One region of the Mesobacillus boroniphilus genome, then DNA from elsewhere that is predicted to be linked to it. Evidence: predicted binding sites of a transcription regulator. Region 1 holds the regulator's gene; each other region holds the start of a gene.
What was found. Region 1 encodes LexA, which represses DNA repair genes until DNA is damaged. Its sites were predicted from a motif close to CGAACATATGTTCG; they were not measured.
Positions count from the first base shown of each region.

Region 2: DYI25_RS10240 (DNA polymerase IV) is a predicted target of LexA. The motif match lies at 2,283-2,296, and genes of this name have one in related genera.
Region 3: ruvA (Holliday junction branch migration protein RuvA) is a predicted target of LexA. The motif match lies at 2,080-2,093, and genes of this name have one in related genera.

Region 1 is NZ_QTKX01000001.1:842,555-846,829, reverse strand. It holds gene tkt (transketolase) at 1-426, opposite strand, end outside; gene DYI25_RS04170 (DUF896 domain-containing protein) at 813-1,046, opposite strand; gene DYI25_RS04165 (YneB family resolvase-like protein) at 1,125-1,769, opposite strand; gene yneA (cell division suppressor protein YneA) at 1,794-2,108, opposite strand; gene lexA (transcriptional repressor LexA) at 2,263-2,886, shown strand; gene DYI25_RS04150 (hypothetical protein) at 3,055-3,261, shown strand; gene DYI25_RS04145 (ATP-dependent DNA helicase) at 3,309-4,275, opposite strand, start outside.
Region 2 is NZ_QTKX01000001.1:1,991,948-1,996,222, forward strand. It holds gene gndA (NADP-dependent phosphogluconate dehydrogenase) at 1-846, opposite strand, end outside; gene DYI25_RS10240 (DNA polymerase IV) at 978-2,270, opposite strand; gene DYI25_RS10245 (methyl-accepting chemotaxis protein) at 2,446-2,910, shown strand; gene DYI25_RS10250 (chemotaxis protein CheW) at 3,078-3,560, opposite strand; gene DYI25_RS10255 (tripeptidase T) at 4,163-4,275, opposite strand, start outside.
Region 3 is NZ_QTKX01000001.1:2,229,859-2,234,133, reverse strand. It holds gene DYI25_RS11480 (aminoglycoside phosphotransferase family protein) at 1-314, shown strand, start outside; gene DYI25_RS11475 (YhcN/YlaJ family sporulation lipoprotein) at 416-1,126, shown strand; gene DYI25_RS11470 (intercompartmental signaling factor BofC) at 1,458-2,018, shown strand; gene ruvA (Holliday junction branch migration protein RuvA) at 2,172-2,780, shown strand; gene ruvB (Holliday junction branch migration DNA helicase RuvB) at 2,849-3,850, shown strand; gene DYI25_RS11455 (DUF2905 domain-containing protein) at 3,847-4,053, shown strand; gene queA (tRNA preQ1(34) S-adenosylmethionine ribosyltransferase-isomerase QueA) at 4,114-4,275, shown strand, end outside.

The DNA of each region.
Region 1 (4,275 bases):
TTCCTTGTTGTAGACAGCAGCAAGGTGACGTTCAGCCATTGCCATACCGACTGCCATGGCAATTCCCTGGCCAAGCGGTCCAGTTGTTGCGTCTACACCAGCAGTGTGGCCAAACTCAGGGTGTCCTGGAGTCTTACTTCCCCACTGGCGGAACTGTTTAATATCATCCATTGTTAAATCATAACCTGCAAGGTGCAGCAAGCTGTATAGCAACATTGAACCATGTCCAGCAGACAATACAAAACGGTCACGGTTAAACCATTCTGGGTTCTTAGGGTTGATATTCATGTAACGAGTCCACAATGTGTAAGCCATTGGAGCTGCCCCCATCGGCATGCCTGGGTGGCCGGAATTTGCCTTTTCAATTGCATCAATTGATAAGGTACGAATGGAATCAATTGAAAGCATATCAATTTCTTTAAACATTAAATACATCCTTTCTATAGGTACTAGCTACATCCTTAATATTATAGCGAGAGAAATTATTATACAACAAATTGTGCCTGAAGGAGACAGAAAAGGCCGTATTGTTATTTATTTTGACACAAACTTGCAGTTGTTATGTAAATGCACCCTATTGTGGGTGAAAATCAATAAGCAATATCATAGAATTTCTATAATAGTAGTTCGAAGCCAGAACTACCTTAACACCCTGCCTAATTTTGATTCCACATATATAGAAAGATAAAACAATCTTCTTTTACCATATAGTTAATTTCTCTGCTCTTCAGTATAGAAAAACTAGTTTTTTTATCATATTAAACAAAATAAAAATGGAATACATATCGCATGTATTCCAAATTAGCATATATTTAATGAAGCTTATTCTTCGTTTTTTCTTCCTTAAGCTTTTCAGGCGTAACATCGTTGCCTTCAGGATCCACAATGGTAACACCTTTAAGTGTATTAAGCATAGAAGACCGGAAAGACTGTAGATATTCCGCGCGTAGCTTCGTCTGTTCCTTTGCTTCTTCTTCGGTCAACTTAGATGATTTTGCTTTCCTTGCCAGTTCATTAATTCTAGCAATTTTATCACTTGATAGCATTGTAAAGCTCCTTTGTAAAAAATTACGTCAAATGTCATCTTACTAAAATTTTAGCGATTTTACAAGAATAGAGCTTCTTTATTCTTCTTGCTCTATGTACTCAAGATATCTCCGGTTTACCGTTGCTTTGGATACGTTATACCCAAAACCCCTTAGTGTTGCAGCTATTTCAGCAAAGGTCAATCCATTATTCCTCAGCTTGACGATTTCCTCAATCGGCATCTCTTTCCGGTCCCGACCGGAATGCTCACCTTGATTTTTCAGATTACGCTGTGGCTTGTATCCATGCTCAATCGCTCGTTTCATACCACGCTTGATCTTAATATTATGAATTTTCCTCTGATACTCTTCCACCATACTGACAATTTGGAGCACCATGGAATCTGAATCAGAAAGCTGGAGCTCTCCACTGTGGGAGACACTGTATAATTTCACATTATCTTTTAGGATACAATGAAGAATCGCGACCTTGGCATTGCCTCTACCAAGTCTCGTTTCATCCTGGATGAGCAGGGCTCCAATCTTCTTGTCCTTGATCAATTCCAGCAGTTCAAGGATCCCTTCCCTTTCAAGGTCGTAACCACTCGCTTGTTCTTTAATAATAGAAGCTACTTCAAAACCATAATTGCTTGCCAGACGCAGCAACTCTTCTTCCTGCCTGGCCAGCGAAGTTTCCTGTGTTTCCTTCGTTGTACTTACGCGGCAATAAATAATTGCTTTCATGTTGTCACCTTATTCCATTCCAATCTATCTTTCCGCTCCCGCGATCTGAGTAGGTTCAACCTGTTCCGCTATAACAGGGATTACCAGCTCATCTCCCGGAAATACCATTTCCCCAATAATTCCGTTTTCCTTTTCTACCCAGCTAACGAATTCATTTTCAGAAAGATTATGTTCACTGGCAAATGTTTCAGCAATCTCCCATAGTGATTGTCCTTCTTCTATAGTAACAGTTATGTATGCATCTTCGTTATTTAAATGAGCTTTTGCTACGAATGAAAAGATTAAGCTGACAGCAAGCAGAATCATTGCATATGAATAGTTTTCCCATAGTTTTTTCATTTACGGCACCCCTTAACGAATGTATGTTCGATTAATTAATTTTATTATAAATCGAACATTTGTTTCGTGTCAACTCAAAAATTCGAACTTATGTTTGTATCTGTAGAAAAGACATGGTATAATTAGGACAAGAAAATATACGAGGTGCGTGAATATGACAAAGTTATCTAAGCGGCAACAAGATATATTTGAATTCATAAAAGGCGAAGTCAAGAAAAAAGGGTATCCACCATCCGTACGCGAAATAGGCGAAGCTGTCGGACTTGCTTCAAGCTCCACTGTGCATGGACACCTTGCAAGGCTTGAGAGCAAAGGCTTGATTCGACGCGATCCCACCAAGCCGCGTGCAATAGAAATTCTGGAAATAGAAGATGAAAGCCGCATCCCTAAATATAATGTGGTGAATGTACCTGTTGTTGGTAAAGTAACAGCCGGTATGCCGATTACGGCCATTGAAAATGTAGAAGAGTACTTCCCTCTTCCAGACCGCCTTGTTCCACATGATGAGCAGGTTTTCATGCTGGAAATCATGGGTGACAGTATGATTGAAGCAGGCATCCTCGATGGCGACTATGTAATTGTTAAACAGCAAAAAACGGCTAATAACGGAGACATTGTTGTAGCGATGACAGAAGATGATGAAGCAACAGTTAAGCGTTTCTTCAAGGAAAAGGATTATTTCAGGCTACAGCCGGAAAACTCTACTATGGATCCAATCATCCTTCGTAACGTATCCATACTTGGTAAAGTCATCGGTGTATACCGGCATATGCATTAAAGCAAGCGGACTCGCTTGCTTTTTTTTTATCTATTAAACTTTTTTATCTGCACTTATAGGAGACTAGCACATTTATGAAATAAATAGGTAGAGACCCTAACAACTTGTCCATTTCCACATAAGATATTCTGTAAGTATCTTTCATGATGGAAAGGAGTTGAGTTTCTAATGGGATACAATCGTAATAACAATGATGTAGCAGGCGTATTTTTCCCTAGCCGGGACAGAGACAGAGTCAGGGCAACTGTTGATTTTGATGACCTCTGCCGCGCTGTGCGCCGTTGTTTAATCGAGGATTTAGTAGCGGGCGCTCGGGATGATCGGGATGACGATCGAGACCGCCGCCGCCATAGAAAGTGCGGTTGCAGAGACTAATATTTAACAAAAAAAATCCCGAAAGGTTCAGTCCTTTCGGGATTTGTCTATTTCCACTGAATAGCTTGAACAGGCAGAACACCTTTTAACTCTTCATAGTACTCAGCTTTTTGATTTTGGGTAAGCCATAAATGCACTGTCCCGCTATCCTGGTTGCTTCTTATCAAACGGCCCATTCCCTGTCTTAGTCGAAGCAGCATATAAGGTATATCCACTTCAGCAGCTGGATGGTCCGCATGCTTTCGTTTCGCCTGGAATACAGGGTCATGCGGCGGGAACGGCAATGACGAGATGATGACTTGAACCAGTGACTTTCCAGGTACGTCCAAACCTTCCCATAAACTGTAGGAACATAGGACAGTTTCGATATCATTCTGGAATCCCTTTACGGTTTCACTGATTTCACGGTCTCCTTCAAACAGGATAGGAAAACTCCATTCTTGTTTTTCACTCCATGCTCGGAATCGTTCCATTTCCTGCATAGAAGAGAACAGAACAAGCGAGCTGCCATTACTGCTTCTAAGGTCATCCCCTATTTGGGCCCATTTAACCATTTCTTCATCCTCAATGTGTGCCACCAATTTCATTTGCTCTTCATAATCAAATGGGGACGCTACAGTAAACGAGGAGTATTTCTCGATCCCTAGGTTTTTCGCTATATAGCTGAAATCTCCAGCTTGAGACAAGGTAGCTGAAGAAAACACAAACGGGATGTTTTGGGAAAACACTTCTTTTTTCAATATATCCTCAACTAGACGTGGCATGATGACAAGTGAAGTTTGTACTTCATTCTCTTCAAGCCAGAAAATTCCTTCATCATTCTTCAAGAAAATTGAAAGACCATATGCAAAAAATTCGAGATATTCTTCCATGATTTTCAAATGGTATTCGTCAATCAGGAACATTTCTGCGTCAAAGACTAGTTGGTCCATTAAATCGGTAACCTTTTTCTCCAGCACTTCTGCTGTTTTCCTGATTTCAGGAAGCATTGCAACTTCTTTCCGATTTGAACCT
Region 2 (4,275 bases), 1.1 Mb from region 1:
TTCTGTGATGATTGGCAGCGGCACTCCAAGATCGAGCGCACTCTGGCTTGTCCATTTTCCAGTACCTTTTTGGCCAGCGGTATCAAGAATCATATCGACAAGTGGTTTGCCTGTCTCATCATCCTTCTTTGTAAAAATATCAGCCGTTATTTCGATCAAATAGCTATCAAGCTCACCTTTGTTCCATTCGGCAAACACTTCATGCAGCTCTTCAGCACTTAATCCAAGAACATGCTTCAGCATAAAATAGGATTCAGAAATTAGCTGCATGTCACCGTATTCGATTCCGTTGTGTACCATTTTCACATAATGTCCTGCACCATCCGGGCCAATGTAAGTGGTGCAAGCTTCACCATTAACCTTAGCAGCGATATCTTGGAAAATTGGTGCTACCAGGTCATACGCTTCTTTTTGTCCGCCAGGCATGATAGAAGGTCCGTGAAGCGCGCCTTCCTCCCCGCCCGATACACCTGTACCGATGAAGTGAAGACCAAGCTCGCTCAATTCCTGGTTTCGGCGCTGGGTATCTGCAAAATATGTATTACCGCCGTCAATGATGATATCGCCCTTTTCCAGATGAGGCTTTAATTGCTCGATTGTCGCGTCCGTCGCTGCGCCAGCTTTGACCATCAGCAGGATCTTCCGCGGTTTTTCAAGCGATTGAACAAATTCCTCAATAGAATAAGTTCCGACGATCTTCTTCCCCTTTGTTTCCTCAAGCATTTCATCCGTCTTTTCTCTTGAGCGGTTATATACTGATACAGAATAACCTCTGCTTTCGATATTCATTGCCAGGTTTTTTCCCATGACAGCGAGACCAATGACACCGATTTGCTGTTTTGACATATTTCTGCTCCTCCTTTATAGAACTGTTTTATCAAATCATACACACTAATTTAACAAGGTATATATGAGGTTGCAAACAATCTGGTTTGTTCCACTTGATTTTGACTTAACCTAATAACGATAAACGTCCATTAAACATCTTTTTTCTCATTATCATTTTTTCCTCTACGGTCCTGAAGGAAATCCTTATTAAAGCTTGTCCCCGCCCCGGTATTATCCTTTGATGGAGGCCTTTTCACCTGTGAACCAGCACTCTCAATGATCCTTTTACCGTATTTCTCACGCAGCTGGCTCATCGTATTGATTAGCGGCTCCTTCTTTGCATCCTGCTCATAAGAGAATAGATCAAGCTGCTTGACTGCTTTGTCCGCTTCAAGCAGGTCCGTGCCCGTAATCCCTAGCAGCCGGATAGGGTCTCCATTCCAATGCTTCAGAAAAAGCGCTTTGGCGGCCAAGGCTATTTCATCCTGCTTCGATACAGGATTCTGCAGTTTCTGGCTCCGGGTGATCGTCTTCCTGTCCTTGAATCGGATCATCACACTGATGGTGGTGGCGACCGCTTCCTTCCTCTTCATCCTCGCAGCTACTTGCTCCGACAATCTATCAAGAACTTTCAGGAGCTCGTGCTGATTTGAAATGTCACGTGGCAGAGTAGTCGAATTGCCGATGCTTTTAAAATCGTACACAGAATCCGGATCCACTTGGCGATTGTCCTGGCCATTTGCTCTTTCTTTCAATCTTAATCCGTTGATGCCTAACAGTCCTTTTAGCTGAATTTCATTTGCTAACGCCAGGCCGCCAATAGTATCGATTCCAATACTTTTTAGTTTGTCCGCTGTTTTTGTTCCTACTCCATGCATTTCCCCGACCTCGAACGGCCAGAGAACCGTGGGAATGTCTCGCTTTCTTAAAACTGTAATTCCCATTGGTTTCTTCATATCTGAAGCTGTTTTCGCCAGGAATTTATTTGGAGCAACACCAATGCTGCACGGCAAATCAAGCTGCTCAAGAATTCTTTTTTGGATGCTTTCAGCTATCTCCAGAGGCGCTCCAAGATCGGAACAATCCGTTATATCCATATATCCTTCATCAATGGAAACGGGCTCGACAACCTCTGTGTACTGTCGCAAAATATCAAACATAGCAGCTGAAGCTGTGCGATATCTGTCAAAGTTCGGTTTTTTTATGATTAACTCCGGGCAAAGTTTTTTGGCTTCCCATAACGGCATTGTCGTACGGACGCCGAATTTCCTGGCTTCATAACTGCAAGTGACAATGATTCCGCGTCTTTCTTCAGGATTGCCTGCAATCGCCAGTGGCTTGCCCTTCAATTCAGGATCATAAGCCGCTTCTACTGAGGCATAGAAGCTGTTCATGTCAACATGCAGAATGACTTTGCCCTTTTTTGGATACAATTCTTTCATGATCCCACTTCCCAAATATACGTTCCCTTCTATTTTATCAAAAATACTTCCACATTACTTATATCAAGATTGATTTTGAACCTAAGCCAGTTTTGAACTTTATGTGAAGAAATAGGGCAATACGCTTAATACTTTCTTAAAATACCCGGTAAATAACTATAAGGATATAGAAAAAGTGGGGGAGTTTTTATGCAGCATTGGTCTATTGGAAGAAATCATCACCGATATTTCAAATCAAACCAATTTACTGGCATTAAATGCTGCAATTGAAGCGGCAAGAGCTGGTGAGCATGGAAAAGTGTTCGGTGTCGTCGCCCAGGAGGTTCGCAAGCTCGCTGAACAATCAGCTGGGGCAGCAGACAGCATCCGCACCATCCTTGAGCAGACTGGGAAAGAAACAAATCAGGCTGTGAGTGTTATGAATGAAAGCCAGGCAACCGTACTAAAAGGCAATGAGCTTGTGGAGAAAGTTGCCACAATTTTCACAGAGATTGCCGAATCGATTGAGGAAGTAAGTTTAAATGGCAACACAGTAAGCGATGCAGTCATCAATGCTAATGAGAAGATGGAATCATGGCACAGTCTGCCAATGAAGTCATTACTGCATCCTCTAGATCCGCGTTATTCCTCGAGCAGGTAGCAGCAACAACAGAAGAACAAAATGCGACGATGCAGGAGCTTTTGGAATCGTCCAACAAGCTGTCAAGCATGGCCGAAGACCTGAGGAAATCGTTCTCCAGCTTTAAGCTGTAAGACAAAACAAGCTGACCCGAGGGGTCAGCTTGTTTCTTTCTAACACGACATTATCTAATTATGTACTTCTTGCTTTTGAGTCTTCATATATTCCTTTATTTCTTTGACGCCTTCAAGTGATTGGATCAATGTTTCCGGGTCAATCAACATAATCATCCGTTTGTCAAAAGTGGCCACACCCGTTATGAACCGTGTCTTCTGATATGCTACAAGGCCCGGCTGCTTAAGGTTTTCCGCAGGAATTTCAAGAATCTCCTTTGCATCCCTCACAAGTACACCCATTGAAATTTCTGCCGTTTCTATAACAATCAGCCTGGTTTTGTCTTCGACTTGAATATCCCGGTTGTAAAGCACCTTTTCCAGGTCAATAACCGGAATCAACTCTCCCCTTACTTTCGTGATGCCTGTTACATAATCAGGCATATGCGGGATCGCTGTCATCCCTTCCATCTTTTCAATGGAAACGACGTACAGAATCGGAAACGCATATTCTTCATTCCCCGCTTGAAACACTACCGTCTTATTGCTATCAGCCATAGGAGACCACATCCTTTTTAAATTTCTGTCTAACATTCTATGTAAAATGAGATTAATAATGTAATACGATGTAAATCATCATTCTAAATATAATATCGGATTCTTTACGGTTACCTTTAGACTTATTGTTGATTGATCCTATTAATAGACATTTTGACGGTTCCCTCACTCTGAAATGTCTATTAAATCTACTTTCTTGGACATTTTGATGGTCTCCTCTGTTTAAAATGTCTATTAAATCCACTTTCTTAGACATTTTGACGGTTCCCTCACTCTGAAATGTCTATTAAATCTACTTTCTTGGACATTTTGATGGTCTCCTCTGTTTAAAATGTCTATTAAATCCACTTTTTTAGACATTTTGACGGTTCCCTCACTCTGAAATGTCTATTAAGTCTACTTTCTTGGACATTTTGATGGTCTCCGCTGTTTATAATGTCTATTAAATCCACTTTCTTAGACATCTTGACGGTTCCCTCACTCTGAAATGTCCATTAAATCCACTTCACCATTATCTAACAAAATTGTGATATATGGTGTTCGTCCAAATTCTCGCTCAGGAAAATAGTAAAGGGCTTCCTCTTCAGGAAGCCCTTCTATCATTATTGTGCTGCTACTTCTTGGATCAATGCGATGACCATCTCAGCTAGTTTGTCCAGCTCTTCGATTGGCATTCTTTCGTTTGTTGTGTGGATTTCCTCATATCCTACAGCGA
Region 3 (4,275 bases), 1.4 Mb from region 1:
TTGATTTTGATTTGATCAGCTCTGGATCAAGAGCATATGATATGCTGCAGTATGCAAATCGGATTCTGCCTTTCTTGAATTGGCAGTTTAAGTCACTGGAAAGGATCGATCATTTGAATAAATGGTTGAATTCTGATGCCTTTTTATACGGGCTATTGTACCCTGCTGATATTTTAAGGGAGTGGAATCGCTTGTTAAGAGGAAGAAATCAGCCAAAACCGTATAATCTGGCACCAATTGTTGAAATGACTGTCAGCCAGTTTCAGGACAGGAAACAATTCCAGGAAGAAGTGAAATCAAGACTAAATGGTTAGGTTTTTTGGACGTATCTGTCAGAATGAAAATCCAGCCCCATCCGCAACCTAATAATGAGCATTAAAAAGTGCTCATTTTAGCTAGGATGGGGGTTTTTCGATTGAACAAAAGGATGTTGTTCGTACCTATAGTTTCCTTGCTCACAATAGGAGTGACGGCTTGTAACGGAAATGATGAAGCAGCTGTTCAGGGACGGAATACCGACCGTGGGCAGCCACTTGGCTATTACTCGAATGAAAAAGGGAATGAAATTGACGTGATGGATGATAGAGAAGGTGCGATCACGGAAATTTTTGACCATAATTTTGGGAAAGAGGGATTAGCCGCAGAAAGCAGAAAACGGAGGATGCTCCAGTCCAGAGATGAAAATGGCAATCCTCCGAATCCAACCGTCCCGCGATCTGACCATGACCATAACTTTTTCCAAAGAGATAATAAATATAGCCGGGGTGATTTAAATTACCATGGACACCTGAATGAGCAAAGGGGAAGCGGCCAGGCAAGAATATATTTTAATACTGAACAAGATAACAGATTGGCCCGCAAAGTAGGGATTGCCGCCGAGTCTGTCGACAATGTCGATAAAGTGAGATCTGTATTGTTTGGCCAGAAAGTTGAAATTGCCGTGACTTTTAAAGATAAGTCATTGAAAAAACAAACAAAAGAGAAAATCAGGAAGGCAGTCCTCCCATATATTGAAGACAGAGAGCTGAATATTATAGAGGATGAAGGAACTTTCAGCAGAACAAGGAATATTGATTATGACCGGAAGAATGGAAATCCGAGGGAAAGCCTCAACTTCAACCCATAATCAAAATAGAAGGCAGAGTGACTTCTGCCTTCTATTTTCATGCTTTGTTTTACGCTCATTTCTCAAACTTTGTTGTTATTGATTACAAAATAGGAGTGAATGAACTATTTTTCTTCCCAAAGTACCCTCTTGTTATGAGAAAAGAGCATGCAAACTTAATACCGAACTATAGAATGGCGTTCTATTACGTTAAGATCGGCTTTAGGATTTTAACAACAATCTTTACGAAAAAACAGCCTTCTTTTAAAAAGGATAAATAAGATAATTTTGGCTACACTATTAGTGAAAAAGAAATTGATCAAATTTTAGCAAATAAGAGAGGTGGACAGCAATGGCTTCAATCAAATTATTAAAAGCGTTCAGTACAGCTGTTATGCTCCTAATCAGTCTTTTGGGATACAGTTTAGTACTTCAGACAGAGCCGGTTTTTGCTGAGAAGCCTGAAGAAGCAGTCCATGAAATCAATGAACCTCTTAAGGTCACAATCATCCTGCAAAGAGTCTATCTTGATGGTGAAATGAGTGAGGAACGGATTGAGGAAACCATTTGGTCTATGGAAGACTTTTGGGCCAAATATGACAAATGGCAGCTAGTAGATATGGAAGAGAAAAAGGCTGTGTTCAGACAGGAATATGATGATATATCACCGCTTTTGAAGGCGAATGGATATTTCGGGTTGTCAGATGAGGGGGTCCTTACTATTTTTAATGGAAGGCCCGATGGTTCGAATATCATTCAATCGTTCTTTCAAATCGATCTTGGCAGACTTGAAAGTATTAAACGAGATCAATTGAAAAAAGGGATTCCAATCCGAAATAAAAAATGCTATGAAGAGGTATTAGAGACTTTTAAACCATATACTGTGAGGGAAATCAATGGAGAGCCGGGCTGACTGGCTCTTATTTGTGTTTCATCTAAATTTAAAGGAACATATTTCCTAAAAGAAAGAAAAATGATCATACGTTCGCCTTTTCGTATATTTTTATTCATACCTTTAAAAAGAGTATGTTAAAATGAGTTACAGCAAAGCAGAGGGGCGAGAGTATTGTATGAATTCATAAAAGGCACCGTCGATTTTGTCGGTCCTGAATATATAGTGATTGAAAACAGCGGGATTGGTTATCAGATTATGACACCAAACCCATTTGTATTTACAAAAGAAGCAGGTAAAGAGGTTTGTATATTTACATATCATTATGTAAGAGAAGATTTAATTGCTTTGTATGGATTTAAGAATCGTGAAGAGAAGGCACTTTTCACAAGGCTATTGAATGTATCGGGAATCGGTCCGAAAGGGGCCCTGGCCATCCTTGCGTCAGGGGAACCGGGTCAAGTGGTTCAAGCAATTGAAAATGAAGATGAGTCGTTCCTGGTAAAGTTCCCTGGGGTTGGAAAGAAGACTGCGAGACAAATGATCCTCGATTTAAAGGGGAAGCTGCATGATCTTGTACCAGATTATTTCCCTAACCTTTTTAATTCGGACGAGGTAGCAGCAACCATAACCCAGTCGACCGAATTTGATGAGGCAGTTCTGGCACTGAAAGCACTGGGGTACTCTGAAAAGGAAATTCGCAAGATCACTCCAGATCTGAAGAAAGAAAAATTGACGACAGACCAATATATCAAAAAAGCATTGCAGAAGCTATTAAAGTAACGCTGTGTTAGAACTGAACGAAGACCTGCCAGTTCGGTTAACCAGCTTATTAGAAGGGTGAGAAACAGATGGAAGAACGAATCATCTCCAGTGAAGCGGGCGACCAGGATGTTTCATTTGAGCAAAGCCTGCGACCACAGACACTCAGACAATATATCGGCCAAGATAAAGTAAAGGCAAACCTTGAAGTGTTTATTGAAGCCGCTAAAATGAGACGTGAAACGCTGGATCATGTATTGCTCTATGGACCACCTGGTTTAGGCAAGACAACGCTGGCGGCAATCATCGCCAATGAAATGGGAGTCAATCTGAGAACGACCTCCGGACCGGCAATTGAAAGGCCTGGAGATCTTGCAGCCATTCTGACGGCGTTAGAGCCTGGCGATGTCCTGTTCATTGATGAAATTCACAGGTTTCCAAGAACGATTGAAGAAGTACTTTATCCTGCAATGGAAGACTTCTGTCTGGATATCGTCATTGGCAAAGGACCAAGTGCCCGATCTGTCAGGCTTGACCTTCCGCCATTCACGCTTGTTGGTGCTACAACTCGTGCTGGTTCATTGTCCGCTCCATTAAGAGACAGGTTTGGAGTTTTGAGCAGGTTGGAATACTATAATGAGAGGCAGCTGACGGATATTGTTGTCAGGACAGCTGAGCTTCTGGAAACTGAAATTGATTGGCTTGCAGCCCAGGAGCTTGCCAGAAGGTCTAGAGGGACGCCGCGAATTGCCAATCGCTTGTTGAAGCGTGTCCGTGACTTTGCCCAGGTTCGTGGCAATGGGGCTGTTGAGGAAACCCTAGCCAAAGAGGCTTTGGAACTGATGCAGGTAGACCGTCTTGGCCTCGACCATATTGACCACAAATTGCTTAAAGGCATAATCGAAAAATACCGCGGCGGCCCAGTTGGATTAGAGACAATTTCCGCCACCATCGGTGAGGAATCACAGACGATTGAAGATGTGTATGAACCGTACCTATTGCAAATTGGTTTTTTGCAGAGGACTCCCAGGGGCAGGGTTGTAACGGAGGCCGTTTACCGACATTTCCAAATGGAGGTGCCTGAACGATGACAGGAGCGGCAAAATTTGTGATGATTGCCGGAGCAGTCATTTTCATCATTGGCTTTATCATGCAGTTTGTCAATATAGGAAGGCTGCCTGGAGACATCGTCATTAAGAAGGGCAACACGACCTTTTACTTTCCAATTGTGACGTCCATCCTGGCAAGCATTATCCTATCAGCCATATTTTATTTTATCGGCCGATTCAGATGAACTGTCAGCAGCGTATAGTTTTAACCTGAAATATAAAGAAAACTTAGTAAGGGTGACAACATGAAAGTAGATTTGTTTGATTTCCATTTGCCAGAAGAACTGATTGCCCAGACTCCGCTCGAACAAAGAGCGGAAAGCAGGCTGATGGTCTTAAATAAGGAATCTGGCAGTATAGAACATGATGTTTTCAAGAATATCAAAAACTATCTCGAGCCGGGTGAT